One region of the Neobacillus solisequens genome, then DNA from elsewhere that is predicted to be linked to it. Evidence: predicted binding sites of a transcription regulator. Region 1 holds the regulator's gene; each other region holds the start of a gene.

Region 1 (5,878 bases):
AATAGAAAGATAAGCCATGATAATGAGACTGCCTGACAAGACAAGAACGATTGTTTGAATCATTGTTTTTCTTATAATATGAAAGGTAATATTGATGCAAAAATAGAGCAACATGGCAAATACCATCCATGCTATATGGGCATGATGGGATTGTGCACCGAGGATGGAAATGTAAAGCATAAGGACAAGCTTAGTTAGAATGATCCAGAATTCCATGCTACTCCACTTTCCCCGTGATATAGTAAATGGCAATTTGGGTTCGATGTTCAAGGCCAGTTTTGCCTAATATAGAAGTAATGTAGTTCGCTACGGTACCTTCTGAAATAAACAGCTGTTTGGAGATTTCCCGATTGGAAAATCCTTTGGCTATGAGCGACATGATGTCCTGTTCACGTTCAGTAAATAGCTTTTTATCAATCTTCGTTTCTGTTTCTCTCGTCCCGACTAGGTTCGCCTTAATTTTTTCTAAAATAACGTCCTGAAGAATACTATTCCCGTTAAATACACTTTTGATGGCATCGCGAATCCGTTCCGGTTCGTTATTTTTCAATAAGTAACCCTTCGCTCCGTTTTTTACGGCATCCAGAATATATTCATCATCATCAAATGTAGTTAATATGATGGGCTTTGTAGCAGTGTTCTGCGTTATTAGTTTTGTCGCTTCTACGCCGTTCATGTTGGGCATACGCACATCCAATAAAGCAATATCAACGGAGTGTTTTTGACAGTAATCGAGGGCTTCCTGACCGTCACCGACTGTGTCTAATACTTCAAATTCGTCATATGTACTGAGAATAATCTTTAATCCTTCTCTGATAAAGGAATTATCATCTGCTATCAAGACCTTAATCTTTGGGACTTGTGTCATGTATTCCCCTCCAATTTCATCAATGTCTTAATTGAAATTATAACAGTAATAAATACTGAATTGTGAATAAATAGGGGAAATTTAATCAAACGATTGATTAATCATAGTTATTACTAATTAATCGATTGATTAAAATGGTTCCTTTGTGGATAAATATTGGGAGGAGATTATTGATAGTGTGGATAAGGTTGCTATTTCTGTTGATAATGTGGATAAAACGGACTAAAACTGTGGATAATGTGGAAAAGCTTAATGAATGTAGTAAAATAAACCTAAGGTAATGTGAATAAAATTGTGGAAAAAGTTCTTTGTTTAGTGGATAACCTTTTTTATGTAAAAAAACCGGGCTAATGGAGCCCGGTTTTATTCATTCAGCCAGTTTTGCCCATTCTTCTAGTAAAAGGTCAAGCTCGGCTTTAGCCTGTTCATTTTTTTGCGTAATTTCTAATACCTTTTCATGATCCTGAAAGACCTCAGGTTCACATAATAACTGCTCGTACTCTTGGATGGCTTCTTCAATTTCTTCAATACGAAGTTCGATTTCTTCCAACTTCCGTTTCCGCTGCCGTTCCAGCTTTTTTGACTCTTTATCTTGATGGTACGTATTCTTTTCCACCATCTCAGTCTTGGGTTGCTTTTTCTGTGATTCAGCAAGGGCTAATGCTGCCAGTTCCTCCTGCTCGAGTTTCTTTTCGACATAATAATCATAGTCTCCAAGATACTCAGTGCTGCTTGTTTTGCTGAGCTCTAACACCTTAGTGGCAATACGGTTAATAAAGTACCGGTCATGGGAGACGAACAGAATCGTTCCCGGATAGTCAACTAGTGCATTTTCGAGTACTTCTTTACTATCAAGGTCCAAGTGGTTGGTCGGCTCGTCCAGGATTAACAAGTTGGCCTTTTCAAGCATTAGCTTTGCCAGCGCAAGCCGGGCCTTTTCACCACCGCTTAAGGAGGAGACTGTTTTAAGGACATCATCTCCGGAGAACAGGAAGTTACCCAGTACTGTCCTAATTTCCTTTTCAGGTTTAAGAGGATAGTCATCCCAGAGTTCATTTAGGACACGCTTATTGGACTTTAAGTTGGCTTGTTCTTGGTCATAATATCCAATAGTAAGATTGGTACCGTAGTTAATCGTTCCTCCAAGCGATGGAAGTTTTTTAATAATCGTCTTTAACATGGTGGACTTGCCAATCCCGTTTGGGCCTACAAGTGCAATACTTTCTCCCCTAAAAACTCGAAAAGTGATATTCTCTGAAACTTTCTCACCCTCATAGCCAATTGCCAGGGAGTCCACCATCAGTACGTCGTTCCCGCTTTGCTTTTCAATTTCAAATGAAAAGGATGCAGATTTTTCATCCCCGAGCGGACGGTCCATCACTTCAATTTTTTCAAGTTTTTTGCGGCGGCTCTGTGCCCGTTTGGTTGTGGACGCCCTTGCCAGGTTCCGTTGAATGAAATCTTGCAGGGATGCAATTTCCTGCTGTTGTTTTTCATAAAGCTTCAGATCGCGTTCATAATTGGCAGCCTTTTGCTCCAGATAGTAACTATAATTGCCTGTAAACCGCTGAATTTGGTTTCGGGAAAGTTCATAGACCTGGGTAACGACTTTGTCCAAGAAATAGCGGTCATGGGAGACAATCAGAATGGCTCCGCTATAGCCTTGTAAGTATTGTTCCAGCCAAGACAATGTTTCAATATCAAGATGGTTGGTCGGCTCGTCCAGGATTAAAATGTCTGGTTTTGTTAATAAAAGTTTACCAAGGGCTAGGCGGGTTTTTTGACCGCCGCTCAGACTGGAAATTGAAACGGCAGAATCCTGAAAATTTAAACCGTTAAGGACAGACCGAATATCTGCTTCGTACTGATAGCCTCCTTGTTCCTTAAAGGTGACCTGGAGCTGATCATATTCCTTTAAAATCCGCTCATATTTGGTTGGGTTATTAAAGACTTCAGGATCAGCCATTTGCGCTTCAAGTCTTCGCAAAGCCTTTTCTTGCTGCTGAAGATGTTCAAAGACGGTTAACATTTCATCCCAAATGGACAGACTTGATTCCAACCCGGTATTTTGCGCTAAGTATCCGATCGAGACACCCTTTGGCTTGATAATTTCTCCACCGTCATGGGAAAGATGCCCTGCGATAATTTTTAGAAGGGTGGATTTTCCAGCACCATTACGACCTACAAGGGCAACACGGTCCCTCGTTTGTAATTCAAGCTTAATATTGGATAAAATAAGGTCAGCACCAAAGTATTTTTGTAATTGATTAACTTGTAATAAAATCATATTTTTTCACCTCTATTACCTAGGAATAGTGTACCGTATTCCTGAAATAACGGCAATAAAGCAGGATATTGTACGTTTTGGAAAAAAATATCACCATTCGCTCAAACTTTCACACACAGAGACGGTAAAATATAGTATCATTTTTTTTGGAGGACTATACTATGGCAGAGTTTACGCATTTTAATGAAGAAGGCAGAGCAAAGATGGTGGATGTAAGCGATAAGCCGGAAACGGCGAGAACAGCGCTTGCGCATTCTAGCATTACTGTGAGTAAAGAAATTTATGAAAAAATCACTAATGAGGAAATGAAAAAAGGCGATGTCTTAGCAGTTGCCCAAGTGGCAGCAGTGATGGCAGCGAAAAGGACATGGGAAATCATCCCGATGTGCCACCCGATTCCATTAACTGGTATAAATGTTACTTTCTCCTGGGAAAGCGATAACGATCAGTATACATTGCAAATTCAGGCAACAGTTAAGACTAAAGGGCAGACAGGTGTTGAAATGGAAGCGCTAACAGCGGCGTCTGTTTGTGCATTAACGGTATATGATATGTGTAAAGCAGTGGATAAGGGTATGGTAATCGGCCCTACCTACTTAATGGAGAAATCCGGCGGCAAAAATGGCGATTTTAGACGACTTGATCGAATATAAACAAAATGATTAGCGGGGTGAAGGAGTAATATGTCGAATGAAACAATGAAAATCCCACAAGCAACAGCAAAGCGATTACCCTTATATTATCGATTTTTACAAAACTTGCATTCTTCCGGAAAGCAACGAGTATCATCAGCCGAATTAAGCGAGGCAGTAAAAGTAGACTCCGCAACAATTCGCAGGGACTTTTCCTATTTTGGAGCCCTTGGTAAAAAGGGTTACGGCTATAATGTCAATTATCTATTGTCCTTTTTCCGAAAAACCTTGGATCAAGACGAATTAACGAAGGTTGCCTTAATTGGGGTAGGGAATTTGGGCACAGCCTTTTTACATTATAATTTTTTAAAAAATAACAATACGAAAATTCAGTGCGCGTTTGATGTTTCACCCGATAAAATTGGCACTTCCATCGGCGATGTTCCGGTTCTGTCCATGGATGATTTGGAAAAACATTTGGTCGAGGATGATATTTCGGTTGCGATTTTAACCGTACCTGCTCCTGTTGCTCAGATGATAACGGATCGCCTTGCGAATACAGGGGTCAGAGGTATTTTAAACTTCACCCCTGCCAGATTAAATGTTCCAGCCTCCATTCGGGTTCACCATATTGATTTAGCAGTTGAACTGCAATCATTGGTGTACTTTTTAAAGCATTATCCATCAATTGGAGAAGTAGAAGTTGAAGAATAATTTTGCCATGGGTCTTTCCATAATTGGGAGGGCCCATTTTTTTTCTAAAAAAAGGAGTAAGACAGAGACCCCTTATTAACCCGAAAAAGGGAGAGGTCCTCGAAGGGTGGGTTTTGGAAAAAGTGATGAGAGAATTCCGATAGAAATCGCAAGTACCTCCTAAAAAACATTTTGATGGGCGGTATTCCTGGATAGAGGCGGACCCATTTTAATGGTCCGGCCTTTTTTTTTTGGTAGGATACCAAAAAATTTACAAAATGATAAAACAACGCCTTTACAACGTAACAGTGTTATGTTACATTAATGTCATCGGAAAGGAGTTTTTAAAAAATGAGTGAGGAGTTAATTTCTAAAAAAGAGTTATTGGATTTAGCAGGAATATCATATGGGCAGTTATATCGCTGGAAGCGAAAAGACTTGATTCCCGAGGAATGGTTTATTCGCAAGTCCACTTTTACTGGTCAGGAGACTTTTTTTCCTAAAGAAAAGATCTTAAAACGCATCGAAAAAATCCAAACGATGAAGGAGAATTTATCGTTGGATGAATTGGCCAATATGTTTTCTCCAAGCGTAACAGACCTACAATTATCAGCTGAAGAACTAGTAAAACGAAACACTGTTTCGCAAACAGCGATAAATCTATATCTGGATATTGAAAAAAATGGTCCTGACTTTAATTTTTCGAGAATACTTGAAATATATGTATTAGATAAGCTATTGCAGTCCGGAGAGGTAAATCTCGAAGAGGGAAGAATGATCGTTCAGCTCCTAGTAGCTAATCGAACGACGATTAAGCAAAAAAGCGGTGAGTTAGTGATCACCCGAAAGCTAGGTGTTTCTTCGTGCCTATTAGCAATCAATGCGGAGAGTATTCATTTTGAAACGGGAACAAAGGTTGTGTCCCGCCTGCCATTGATGGGCTGCATGGAAGAACTAAAAGCCAAATTACTATAAAAGGGGAATGGAAATGGATACGCAAAAAAAGGGAGACCTTTATATAAATGGCATTGGATCATCCAATGGCGGACAATTTGACAAAGTGTTGATTAACGGCAGAGGAAGCGTCAATTCCGATATCGATTGCAATGAATTTGAATGCAATGGTTTAGGTACAGCAAAAGGGAATATTCGGGCGGAAAAGGTAATCGTGAGCGGAAAGAGCAAAATGGAGGGGGACGTGAACTCCAATGAAATCTTAGTTGAAGGGACCGCTAAAATCAACGGTAACGTAGAAGTGGAAAAGCTGCGAATCTCGGGCCAAACTTCTATAGGTGGCTGGCTTAAAGGCGAGGAAATTCAAATGAAAGGGACCCTTTCTGTTGGTGGCGATTGTGAAGCTGAAACATTTAAAGGAGAGGCTCAATTTACTATTGGCGG
Region 2 (5,878 bases), on a different contig from region 1:
CCACTCCAGTTGAGAATTAGCTTTTTCAGCTATATCTTGATAGAAAGTTTCCAATCTTGCATTCTTTTCTTCTTGTGTCTTTTGTTTGGAAAAAAGGAAGCCAACCTTAAACTCTGGCTGACAGGATTCTAAATAACTTTCGGCCAATTCTCTTGTTTGAAACGGCATTAAATAGGCATTTTTCATCAGCTGAGCTATTTCTTTTTCAAAGTCCTGTTCACTTTGGTCCTTACTTAAAGTCTCTAGGTCTGAATGGATTTGTTCGAAAGAATCAAGCAAGGTCAATCGCTCTTTCTCTGTTAATTCATTCATGATTTCCATATAAGGAGTAATATTTTCATTTGTTTCCTCGCGCAGTTGGTGTAGATGATCTGCTGCGATTTTTTTCAAGGAATGAAAAATGGATGGAAGAAATAATTGATCTTTAACAGCGAGTTTTTCCTTTATAAAAGTTTGTAATTCGTTAAATTGATTATAAGGGTGGTTTGGCTGCTTTAAGGATGTATAAAATATTCTTGCTGGTTTCACTCCCCATGAAGCGAATGATTCTATTACACTTGTTTGAAACTCTTGAAAACTTAATTCTTCAGCCCTATGCTTATCTACTTGATTGATCACTAGGTATACATCTTTTCCTGCCTCGGTTAATTCCTTAGTAAATTGAAAATTTAATTCTGCCTGAACATGGTTATAGTCCATTACATAAAAAATTAAATCAGCCAGATGAATGGCAGATTCTGTAGCAATTCGATGTGCATCATCAGCAGAATCTATTCCCGGAGTATCCATAATGACTGTATTGGCAGGAAGGTTTGTATCACTATGGCTCATTTCAATTTCTTGAATCTGATCTCCATCCTTACAGTAATTTTTCACTAGATTATAATCATAAGGTGCTAAATAAAGCCTTGGCTTTTCTGATTTAAAAAATACCTTGGCATAGTCCTCTCCAGCTTTAATCCTTACTAAATTGGCACTGGTTGGAATCGGACTTGAAGGTAAGAGGTTTTCACCAACAACCCGATTAATCATGGTTGATTTACCGGCCGAAAAATGCCCACAAAACGCAATAGCAAACTCGCGATTTTCCATTTTTCGTGCCAGCTGTTTTACCTTTTCGGCTTGCTCAACATCTTGTTGATTCAACAAGTATTCATAAATCGATTCAATTTTTCCTTTTAACGTAGAAATTGTTTCATTTGGATTGGCTATTTTCACCATTTTCTTTTATCCCCTTGGCAACTTGATAATATATTTATTTTATACGATAATTCGAACTTTTCCTATTATGTTACTTAAAAATAAAAAAAAAGCCGGGATTGCCCCGACCTAATCCATCTATTATTGAGTTACATTTTTTAAGACATGCTTCATGACAAACCCATACGTAAGGATGGTTCCAGCAACAAAAATATAAGCCATATGTAACACCTTCCTTGTTAGATTGATAACTGGCTTGAGAATGATTTTCATTAATGATTAGATTTTATCATGAGTGAGAACTATTTTCAATATTTCCAATCTATTTGTCAAAATTATTTAACAATCTTATGGAAAAATCGTTCACAATTGTTAAAGACTTGGTCATATTCTGTCAGCGTTATTAATGCTCTTTCCTCTTCAGGAATACGAATTCTTAGGACAATCATATTCAGAATAGTGAACAGACATGTTGTGATGTAGGCATTAAATAACAATGGAATCATCATTAATTCAAGCGTAACAACAACATAATTAGGATGTTTAATCCAACGATATGGTCCTTTTCTGACAATCTTAGCATTAGGTAGGACAATGATTTTTGTATTCCAATACCGGCCTAATGAAGCAATTGCCCAAATGCGTAAAACCTGTGTTAAAAAGAAAATCCCAATAATTTCTGGCCAGATCGTTGATAATCCATGATTGAACCAAACCTTTTCACTTAGAAAACTGCAAAAAAACAGTAGATGAATAAGAACTATCATTCGGTAATGACTTCCACCAAATTCAAGTGCGCCTTGCATTTTCATCCATTTTTCATTTCGTTTTGCAACCATTAACTCGCCTATCCGTTGAATAACAATAAATGCGAAAAAAAGGGTAAAAGGATAGACATCTTTCATTCTTCCCACCTCAGTAATAGCAATTCTGAACTGAAGCCTGGGCCTAGGGCCGTACAAAGTCCAAACTCCCCCGATTTCGTTTCCTGTCCCATAAATCGTCTGAGTACATATAAAATGGTGGATGAGGACATGTTCCCGAACTTTTGAAGCACTTCCTGAGAGATTCCAGTCATGGATTGAGGGATTTCAAGTGATTTTACGTAGGCATCCAAAACCTTTTTTCCACCAGGATGGGCAATAAAATAATTGATTTGGTCAAGGGATAGATTATTTTCTTCTAAGAAACCAGAGACATTCGGTTTTAACCATTGTTCAATGATGGTTGGGATATCCCGTGAAAAAATAACATAAAGTCCGTCGTTTTTAATATCCCATCCCATTACATCCAATGAGTCTGGCATTAGGGTAGATTGCGTATCAATAATAGCCGGGGATACTGTCCGTGAGCAATATTCTGCCATATTAGATTCATCCCCACAAATCAATGCACAGGAGATTCCATCAGCAAACAAGGAAGTACCAATCAAATTACTTTTTGATTGGTCATTCTGCTGAAAGGTTAGGCTGCAGAGTTCTACTGCCAGTACGATGACTTTCGCTTCAGGAAAAGCAAGACAATATTCATATGCTCTCGATAAACCCGAAGCACCACCGGCACAGCCCAGTCCCCATATGGGAATTCGCTTTGTATGGGCATGAAAAGGAAGGAGATTCATAATTCGCGCCTCTATGCTGGGAGTGGCTAATCCAGTTGTCGAAATAAAGAAAATGGCCTCAATCTCATGAATAGGAATGTCTTTCTTCAAGAACTCATTTTTGCTTAAACATTTAATAATAGCCTCTTTTCCAAACATAACGGCTGCCTCTATATATGCATCGTTTTTATCAGCAAATGAGTGTTTTTCGTAAAACCATTCCATCTTTTTAACAAAATGTCTTTTTTCAATCTGCCCATTTTGAAATGCTTTTAAAAGTCTTCCAATATCCTTAAAGGAATGTGCAAATAGCTCGCCTGCGAATGCTGAGGCTTGATCCTGTTTTATTTCATATGGAGGGACAACCTCCGCAATGGATATGATTTTCGGCATCTAAATCACCTTTTGTTTAATTTAAAGATATCATTTCCATATTATGTAATTATATTCAAATAGAATAAACGTTCCCCTTTATCTAATAAAAAAGCTTCCCCATGTGGAGAAGCAAACGTTTTGAAGGTTGTTGTTGTGCTCCTTCATTATATAGTAGTATGGCCTTTTGAGCATTAGATAAACTTTTCCAATTGATCGTTCACACAAAAAAGCGCCTGAACCAGGTAACTGTAGGACCTACTTCTCAGGCTGCTTCTGCACTTCAATGATAATTTTATTATTTACTATGAATCCGCAAATCTTGCAATTCTCCTTTTTATCATATAACAGTCTGCATTTTTCACAATAATACTTTTCCATCCTAACCACCACTTCCAAAGAAAATCATCTTCCCTTTTTTTTATTCTATTAGTACCTATACTGTTTTGTGACAGAACTGTGACAAATACAGTTTGTGAAATGATTATCAATTACTTTTATCACAGAGGTCCTGTGATAATTCACATTTCATTCACATTTCACCTCTGATATATGTGATATAAATCACTGTTGCATCAAGTTTTTATCATTAACATAGTAGATACATAAGGAATGAACAATTTGTGAACTTTGGATTTTCATATTTTTCTTCCACAATTGTTTTGTATTATGAAAGAGAACTTATTTAATTTATTTCCAAAGATCTGAAAGGAGTGTAAGGGGATGGCAAAAGCGGAGTTAAAAACAAAACAAAAAACAGAAGTAGAAGACAGTTCTTCATTAAAAGGGACCATGGCATCCGTTTTCTTTTTGGGACTTTTCATAATTGTTACTTGGTTAAGTGTCTACTTCCTATTTGTAGAACGTTTTTAATGATCGAAGGAGGAAATCATTATGCATATGCATAAGCTAGAAAAAATTTGGCTGACTTTCGGAATCAGCTGCCTAGTTATTTTCTTAACAGTAGTAGGGGTAAGTGCCTTCTATCTAGGTAATAAACCACCAAGTTGTTTAACAACGATAAATCCTGAAAAAGTTGATCAGACCAAACCATTTGATAAGCCCGGACTTCATAAGGTTGAGGGAAAAGAATGGGATTATGAATTAGTGTATGTTGCTCAAGCATTCTCTTATAATCCAGCACAAGTTAAGATCCCGCTCGGAGCTAAAGTAAAAGTGATCGCTACAACAAAGGACGTTATTCACGGTTTTGAAGTGGCTGGCACCAATATTAACATGATGCTGGAACCTGGCTATGTCAGTGAATATACAACAACATTTGACAAGGCAGGAGAATATTTAATCGTTTGTAACGAATACTGTGGTTCCGGCCACCATTTAATGTTCTCGAAGATTGAGGTGGTTAAATAATGCTAAAGACTACAACAAACGTAAAAGTTGACCCACGCGATGCGAAGCTTTCAATGGCACACTTCTTTGTTGCTTTCACAGCACTTGCACTCGGTGGTCTAATGGGCCTCCTGCAGACTCTTGTCCGCTCAGGCAAATATGAACTACCCGGCGGTATCGGCTATTATCAAATTTTAACCGTTCACGGGGTGATGATGGGCCTTGTCTTAACAACATTCTTTATTATGGGTTTCCAATATGCTGCTGTCAGCAGAACAGCCGGCACACATTCTCCTGCTGCCCGCCGCACAGGCTGGATCGGTTTCTGGTTAATGACCATCGGAACGGCTATGGCTGCAACAATGGTCCTGCTTAATAAAGCTTCTGTCCTTTATACGTTTTATGCACCACTGCAGGCTCACTGGATATTCTATCTAGGTATGACACTTGTTGTAGTTGGAAGCTGGGTTGACGGTGTTGCTCAAATCATGACCTATGCCAGATGGCGTAAGAACAATCCTGGTAAGCCAAGTCCGTTATTAAGCTTTATGGCGGTGATTAATACTGTACTTTGGATTGTAGCGACGCTTGGTGTTGCTGCGACGGTATTATTCCAATTACTCCCATGGTCACTCGGATTAGTAGACAGAGTGGATGTTTTAGTTAGCCGTACATTATTCTGGTATTTCGGTCACCCACTTGTATATTTCTGGTTGTTACCTGCTTACATGTGCTGGTATGCAATCATTCCAAAAATAATCGGTGGAAAAATTTTCTCAGATTCATTAGCACGTCTATCATTTATTTTATTCTTGCTTTTTTCTATACCGGTTGGTTTCCATCACCAATTAACAGAGCCGGGAATTGATCCTTCATGGAAGTTTTTCCAAGTTATCTTAACGTTTATGGTTGTAATTCCATCATTAATGACTGCCTTCTCTCTGTTCGCAACGTTTGAGAGATATGGTCGCTCTAAAGGGGCAACTGGGTTACTTGGCTGGTTCAAAGTTTTACCTTGGAATGATGCTCGTTTCACAGTTCCGTTTATCGGCATGGCATCGTTCATCCCAGCGGGAGCTGGCGGTATTATTAATGCATCAAACCAAATGGACCAAGTTGTTCATAACACTATCTGGATTACCGGACACTTCCATTTAACAGCAGCAACATCAGTTGTTTTAACATTCTTCGGAATCTCTTATTGGCTGGTTCCACATTTAACAGGACGCAAATTAACAAAAGCAATGAACAAATTAGGGATTATTCAAGCATGGGTTTGGTTTATCGGAATGTGTTTCATGTCCGGTGCTATGCATATTCAAGGTTTGCTTGGCGGCCCAAGACGGTCATCATTCT
Region 3 (5,878 bases), on a different contig from region 1:
TAATGTGGGCAGTTGGGTAGCATAATGGCCAACCGTTCGCCCTTTTGAAATCCCACCCGATATAAGGAAGCTGAAAGCCATTCAGAAATCACTCTAGTTTCCTTATAACTCCATGACTTTCCATAAAACGTTAATGCAGGCTTATCGTGGTGGATATTCGCCGCTTGCTTTAACATGTCAAACAGTGAATCGTACTTAATTAATACATCTCTACTTATTCTTGGATCATAAAACTTTAACCATGGTTTTTTTTGATATTCCACCCTATTACCCTCCTTGAATACTTCCAAGACTCAAGATGAAAATTCACATCATCATCTTGGAAGAACTTGTAATCACTTAAATTATTGTTATAAAAAGGAGTTTTGTAAACGTTCTCATTACGACGTTTTTCATCAATCTTCTGCAAGTTCAAGTGGGTGAATTGGGTAAATATGGCGAATTTTAACTACTAACCGTTTTAATAGCTTAATAACACTCTTTTTTCCGACAAAATGTATATTTTGTTCACAAAAGTTTCGATAATTCAAGAGAACATATGGTTCAAGTCAGCCCCAATCATGGGACAGACTTGAGACCAAAGTTTCCTATTATACCCCTTTATAGGCAGAATGATAGATTTCAGCTAATTCACTTACAAGTGGCATTTTTGGGTTAGCAATAGTATCTTGATCATCGAAGGCACGTTCTGCTAATGTGAGTACCTTACTTTCAAATTCTTCCTCAGAAATTCCGAATTCTTTAATACTCATTGGAATCTCCAGTTCCTTTGCCAATTTTATTACTGCCCCGATTAAACTTTCGACCGCTTCCTCTGTAGTCCTGGCGGGCAAGCCAAGCATTTTAGATATTTCGGCATAGCGCTCATCCGCAACAAAATGTTCGTATTTAGGGAAAGTCATACATTTATTTGGCTTCATGGCGTTATATCTTAGAACATGTGGAAGCATGACTGCATTTGCACGTCCATGCGGGATATTAAATTCAGCACCAAGAACATGGGCAAGACTATGATTAATTCCTAAAAAGGAGTTTCCAAATGCCATTCCGGCAATGGTTGAAGCATTATGCATTTTTTCGCGGGCGAGCTCATTGCTACCGTCACGATAGGCAATTGGTAAATATTTAAAAACTAATTGAATGGCTTTAAGAGCAAGTCCATCTGTATAATCGTTAGCTAAAACAGAGACATAAGACTCTATTGCATGTGTTAAAACATCCATCCCGGTATCTGCAGTCACAGATTTAGGAACAGTCATCACAAATTGCGGATCAATGATCGCTATATCTGGAGTCAACTGCAAATCAGCCAATGGATATTTTATATTTGTTCTCTTATCGGAAATTACAGAGAAGGAAGTCACTTCAGAACCTGTACCAGATGTAGTTGGAATCGCAATAAAGTGTGCTTTATTCCGTAGATGAGGAAATTTGACCACCCGTTTACTTGGATCAAAGAACTTATGTGTCAGACTTTGGAAATCTGTTTCCGGATGTTCATAATACAGCCACATCGCTTTTGCAGCATCCATTACCGAGCCTCCGCCAAGTGCAATGATCCAGTCCGGCTGAAATTTCCTCATCTGCTCAGCGCCTTTAATAACCGTTTCAATACTTGGCTCCTGCTCTATATCATAAAAAGTATCGCATAGAACTTTGTTAGGATTTTTTTTCAAATAATAATTTACTTTTTCGACATAACCGTTTTTCAAGGAACTTCCGCTTGTAACTATAAAAGCCCGAGAAATGTCAGGAATGGTAGCCAATGTCTGGATAGAGTTTTTCTCAAACAGCACCTGAGAAGGAACTTTAAACCATTGTGTCATCGTTCTTCTTTTAGCTACTTTTTTAATATTGATTAAATTGGCTGCACCAACATTCTGTGACACTGAGTTCCCTCCATAAGTACCACATCCAATTGTTAAGGACGGTAAAGATGTATTATAAATATCACCAATTGCCCCGTGGGTTGATGGCGTGTTAACGATTATTCTTCCAGCTTTCATTCTTAAAGCAAAAGTGTCAATAACATCCTGATTTGTGGTATGAATCGCTGCCGAGTGTCCAAGACCACCATATTCAAGTGTTTGTTCAGCAATCATCAGCCCTTCAGCAAGATTATTAACTTTATAGCATGCCAGAATAGGGCTTAATTTTTCACAAGAAAGTGGATAGTTTGGACCTACTCCATCCAACTCTGCCAGTAAGATTTTCGTATTTTTTGGCACATTCACACCTGCCATTTTGGCAATCATATAAGCAGGCAACCCAACAATCAGTGGATTAAGCATTGCACTTTTTTGATCTATTGCGACCTGCTCGACCATTTGCCGTTCTTCTTCATTGAGGAAATAACAGTTATGATCAATTAATTCCTGTCTTACTTGATGATAAATTTCTTGATCGATAATCACTGCCTGTTCGGAGGCACAAATCATTCCGTTATCAAACGTTTTGGACAAGATTAAATCGTTAACTGCGCGTTTTATATTTGCAGATTTTTCAATATAACATGGAACGTTCCCAGCCCCAACCCCTAGTGCAGGCTTCCCCGAACTGTAAGCAGCCTTTACTAAATTAGGTCCTCCTGTTGCTAGAATTAGTGAAATTTTATTGTGCATCATTAAAACTTGAAAGGCCTCATGAGAAGGGGTTTCAATCCACTGGATGCAATTCTCCGGAGCCCCCGCCTTAACCGCAGCTTCCCGAAGCAGTTCGGCTGTAATCGAGCAGCATTTTTGCGCATAACGAGGAAACGCAAAGATGATAGGGTTTCTTGTTTTAAGTGAAATTAATGATTTAAAAATAACAGTGGAGGTTGGATTGGTAATGGGAATAACACCGGCAATCACCCCAACTGGTTCAGCCATTTCCACCATGCCTTCATTTTCGTTTTCACTAATCACGCCCACGGTTTTCATATCTCGGATATTGTTGTAAATCATTTCTGTTGCAAACATATTCTTAAACACTTTATCTTCATACACACCGCGTTGTGTTTCCTGCACTGCTAATTTCGCCAAATATTTATGATGCTCAAGAGCAGTTACAGCCATACTTTTAACAATTTCATCCACCATTTCTTGGTTGTAGCAGCGGAATTCTTCGAGAGCTCTTGCAGCATTATTGGCTAAAACATCAATCATTGCCAAAACTTGTTGTTTCTCCTGAACAACTTTTTCTTTTATAGCCATTTCAATCCCTCCATCGATATTGTTGATTTCATGAACAAGTTTTTCCCTTTGTTGATTCTCTGGATTCAATATATCATGGTAGATCTCAGGGTTTTTGTCGAATTTTGCGAAAAAATGAATGAATAGCCATTCATTTTTAAAGAATTCACAAAATGTTCGAAATTCAATAAAAAAAGCCCCTGACCCATTAATAAAATGGTCAGAGGCTACTTCTATCAACCTGTATTTCGCAAGCCTGCGGAGATACCACTAATAGTTAGCAATACCTCTGTTAACAGCTCTTCATTTAATTCTTCGCAGCTTCGGAGTTCTTTAATTAATTCTACTTGCAAGAAATTCAACGGGTCGACATAAGGATTTCTTCTAAATACCGAATCCTTGATGTTTGGAGTATGGTCAAGTAATTCTTTGTCCTCGGTAATTTCTAGGAGGATGGCTTTTGTTCGTTCAAATTCCTCAAAAATATTAGTGAAAATTCGATTAGCAATTGTTTGATCGTTAACCAGCGTCACATATTCCTTCGCAGTCGTAATATCCGCCTTCATTAATGCCATCTGTAAATTATCAATGATAGATTGGAAAAACGGCCACTTTTCATACATTTGCTGTAGAATCTTTAAGTTTTCTTTGCTTTTATGCGCAAAAGTTTTTAATCCAGTTCCGGCAGCATACCAAGCTGGTATTAACTGACGGCTTTGTGTCCAGGCGAACACCCAAGGAATGGCCCGCAAATCTTCAAATCTCCCTTGACTTTTCCGGCTCATTGGTCTTGAGCCAATGTTAAGGGCTCCCAATTCTTTTAATGGAGTAGCTTCGTGGAAATAGGTTAAAAAATCAGGATCCTGGAAAACCAAAGACTGATATTTCTCTAATGAAGCACCCGAAATTTCCTCAATTGCCTCTTCCCAAGCCGGCTCTCTTAGCTGCCCATGTGGACCTTCCATTGAAACATGCGCTGCAGCCAAAATAAGTGTAGAAGTTGCCTGTTCTAAGCTCCGATAAGCAATATCCTCAAGCAGATACCTCGCGGATAGGACTTCACCTTGCTCCGTAATTTTAACTCCATCCCCAATCGTTTCTACTGGCTGTGATAGAATACTTCTATTAAGTGAACCGCCACCTCGACCTAAAGAACCTCCGCGGCCATGGAAAAATTTTAAGCCCAATTGATATTTTTTCGCCATATTGTGAATATCAATTTGCGCTTTATATAATTTCCAGTTTGCTGTTAATGTTCCACCATCTTTGCTTCCATCTGAATACCCTAGCATGATTTCCTGTTGGTCTCCTAAGATTTCCAAATGCTTTCGATAAACAGGCATTTGAAAAAGTGTTTCCATTATATTAGGACCTGCTGATAAATCATCAATCGTTTCTAAGAGCGGTGCAACATGTAAATGGCTTTCCAATGTACCATCAGCGTGGAGTCGGTATAATCCTGCTTCCTTAGCTAAGACAAGAACCTCTAATAAATCACTTGGAGATTTTGTCATACTTACAAGATAAACGGTAATGGACCGTTTTCCAAATTCATCATGAGCTCTTTTAATCATATTAAACACTTTAATCATTTCTTGTGTTTCAGGGGAATAGTCCTCATTTAATAAGAGCAGAGGCCGAGGATCTTTAAGAATATTTTGTAAAATCTGCAGCTTTTCCTCTTCTGTCAGAGCCGCATAGTTTTCAGAAAGGCGCACCTTTCTAAGAATTTCTGTTATGGCTGCCTCATGTTCGCCACTGTGATTACGAATGTCGAGTGTAGCTAAATGAAACCCGAATAGTTGTACCTGTCGAATTAGTTTTTGAATGATTTTTAATTCATGTGCTGCTGGATGATGACGTTTCAAACTCTGTTTGATTATTTTTAAGTCTGTCAACAGCTCTTCGGAGGACTGGTAGCCTTTTTCAGATTCCCCAACTTGAAGAACCCGCTGAATAATAATGGCAAAGGCACGGCGGTAGACTTCAGATTGAATCGGCCACTTTTTATCCTCGGATAAGTAAAGATCCTCGTTTTCATGTAGAAAAGCAAGCAGTTCATTACTAACTTCTACCCTTGTAGAAGAGTGACTGTATCTTTTCATCAGGTCAACTAATCCCTTTTTATATTTCTTTAAGACTAATCTTCGTTGACGAGTTAAAGTTTCCCAAGTTATATCGTGTGTTACATTTGGGTTCCCATCACGGTCCCCGCCAATCCAAGAGCCGAAACGAAGTAAATTAGGAATATTCCATGACTGGTTTGGATAGTATTTTTCCAAACAATCAGCTACCTCTTGATGGATTTCAGGTAAAACATCGAACAAGGTTTGATCGAAATAGTAAAGACCATTACGGACCTCGTCCATGACCGTCGGCTTATTCTCCCGTAATTCATCCGTTTGCCATAAAATGGATATTTCGTTAAATAAACTTTCTTCTAGTTTCTTTTGTTCTCTATTTGATAAAAGTGGATGATCCAGTTTATTTAAAATATCAGCGATTCTTTGTTGAATTTCCAATATGGACCGTTTAGTTGCCTCAGTAGGATGGGCCGTTATGATCAGCTCTAAAGATATTGTGTTCAATACTTCTTGGATCGTGGGTTCGTCAACTTTATTTTCTCTTAATGCTAGTATGGCACTTTCAATGGACCCAGGCTGGACCATTTTATCCTCTTGAAGCTGATATTGTCTGCGGCGGCG

The links. Region 1 encodes Rex, which represses fermentation and respiration genes when NADH is low (regulators of the CRP and FNR family bind a similar motif). Its sites were predicted from a motif close to TTGTGAAATATTTCACAA; they were not measured.
Region 2: ACI3K6_RS00610 (cytochrome c oxidase subunit 2A) is a predicted target of Rex. The motif match lies at 3,646-3,663, and genes of this name have one in related genera.
Region 3: adhE (bifunctional acetaldehyde-CoA/alcohol dehydrogenase) is a predicted target of Rex. The motif match lies at 3,328-3,345, and genes of this name have one in related genera.

What each region holds. Positions count from the first base shown of each region.
Region 1 is NZ_JBKFGJ010000027.1:83,911-89,788, reverse strand. It holds gene ACI3K6_RS21755 (sensor histidine kinase) at 1-216, opposite strand, end outside; gene ACI3K6_RS21750 (response regulator transcription factor) at 218-868, opposite strand; gene ACI3K6_RS21745 (ABC-F family ATP-binding cassette domain-containing protein) at 1,236-3,155, opposite strand; gene moaC (cyclic pyranopterin monophosphate synthase MoaC) at 3,317-3,808, shown strand; gene ACI3K6_RS21735 (redox-sensing transcriptional repressor Rex) at 3,839-4,501, shown strand; gene ACI3K6_RS21730 (YhbD family protein) at 4,832-5,455, shown strand; gene ACI3K6_RS21725 (polymer-forming cytoskeletal protein) at 5,469-5,878, shown strand, end outside.
Region 2 is NZ_JBKFGJ010000002.1:35,385-41,262, reverse strand. It holds gene ACI3K6_RS00625 (dynamin family protein) at 1-1,221, opposite strand, end outside; gene ACI3K6_RS00620 (isoprenylcysteine carboxyl methyltransferase family protein) at 1,536-2,105, opposite strand; gene ACI3K6_RS00615 (type III polyketide synthase) at 2,102-3,193, opposite strand; gene ACI3K6_RS00610 (cytochrome c oxidase subunit 2A) at 3,896-4,045, shown strand; gene ACI3K6_RS00605 (cytochrome c oxidase subunit II) at 4,067-4,543, shown strand; gene ACI3K6_RS00600 (b(o/a)3-type cytochrome-c oxidase subunit 1) at 4,543-5,878, shown strand, end outside.
Region 3 is NZ_JBKFGJ010000003.1:298,662-304,539, reverse strand. It holds gene ACI3K6_RS05700 (long-chain-fatty-acid--CoA ligase) at 1-263, opposite strand, end outside; gene adhE (bifunctional acetaldehyde-CoA/alcohol dehydrogenase) at 591-3,194, opposite strand; gene ppc (phosphoenolpyruvate carboxylase) at 3,410-5,878, opposite strand, start outside.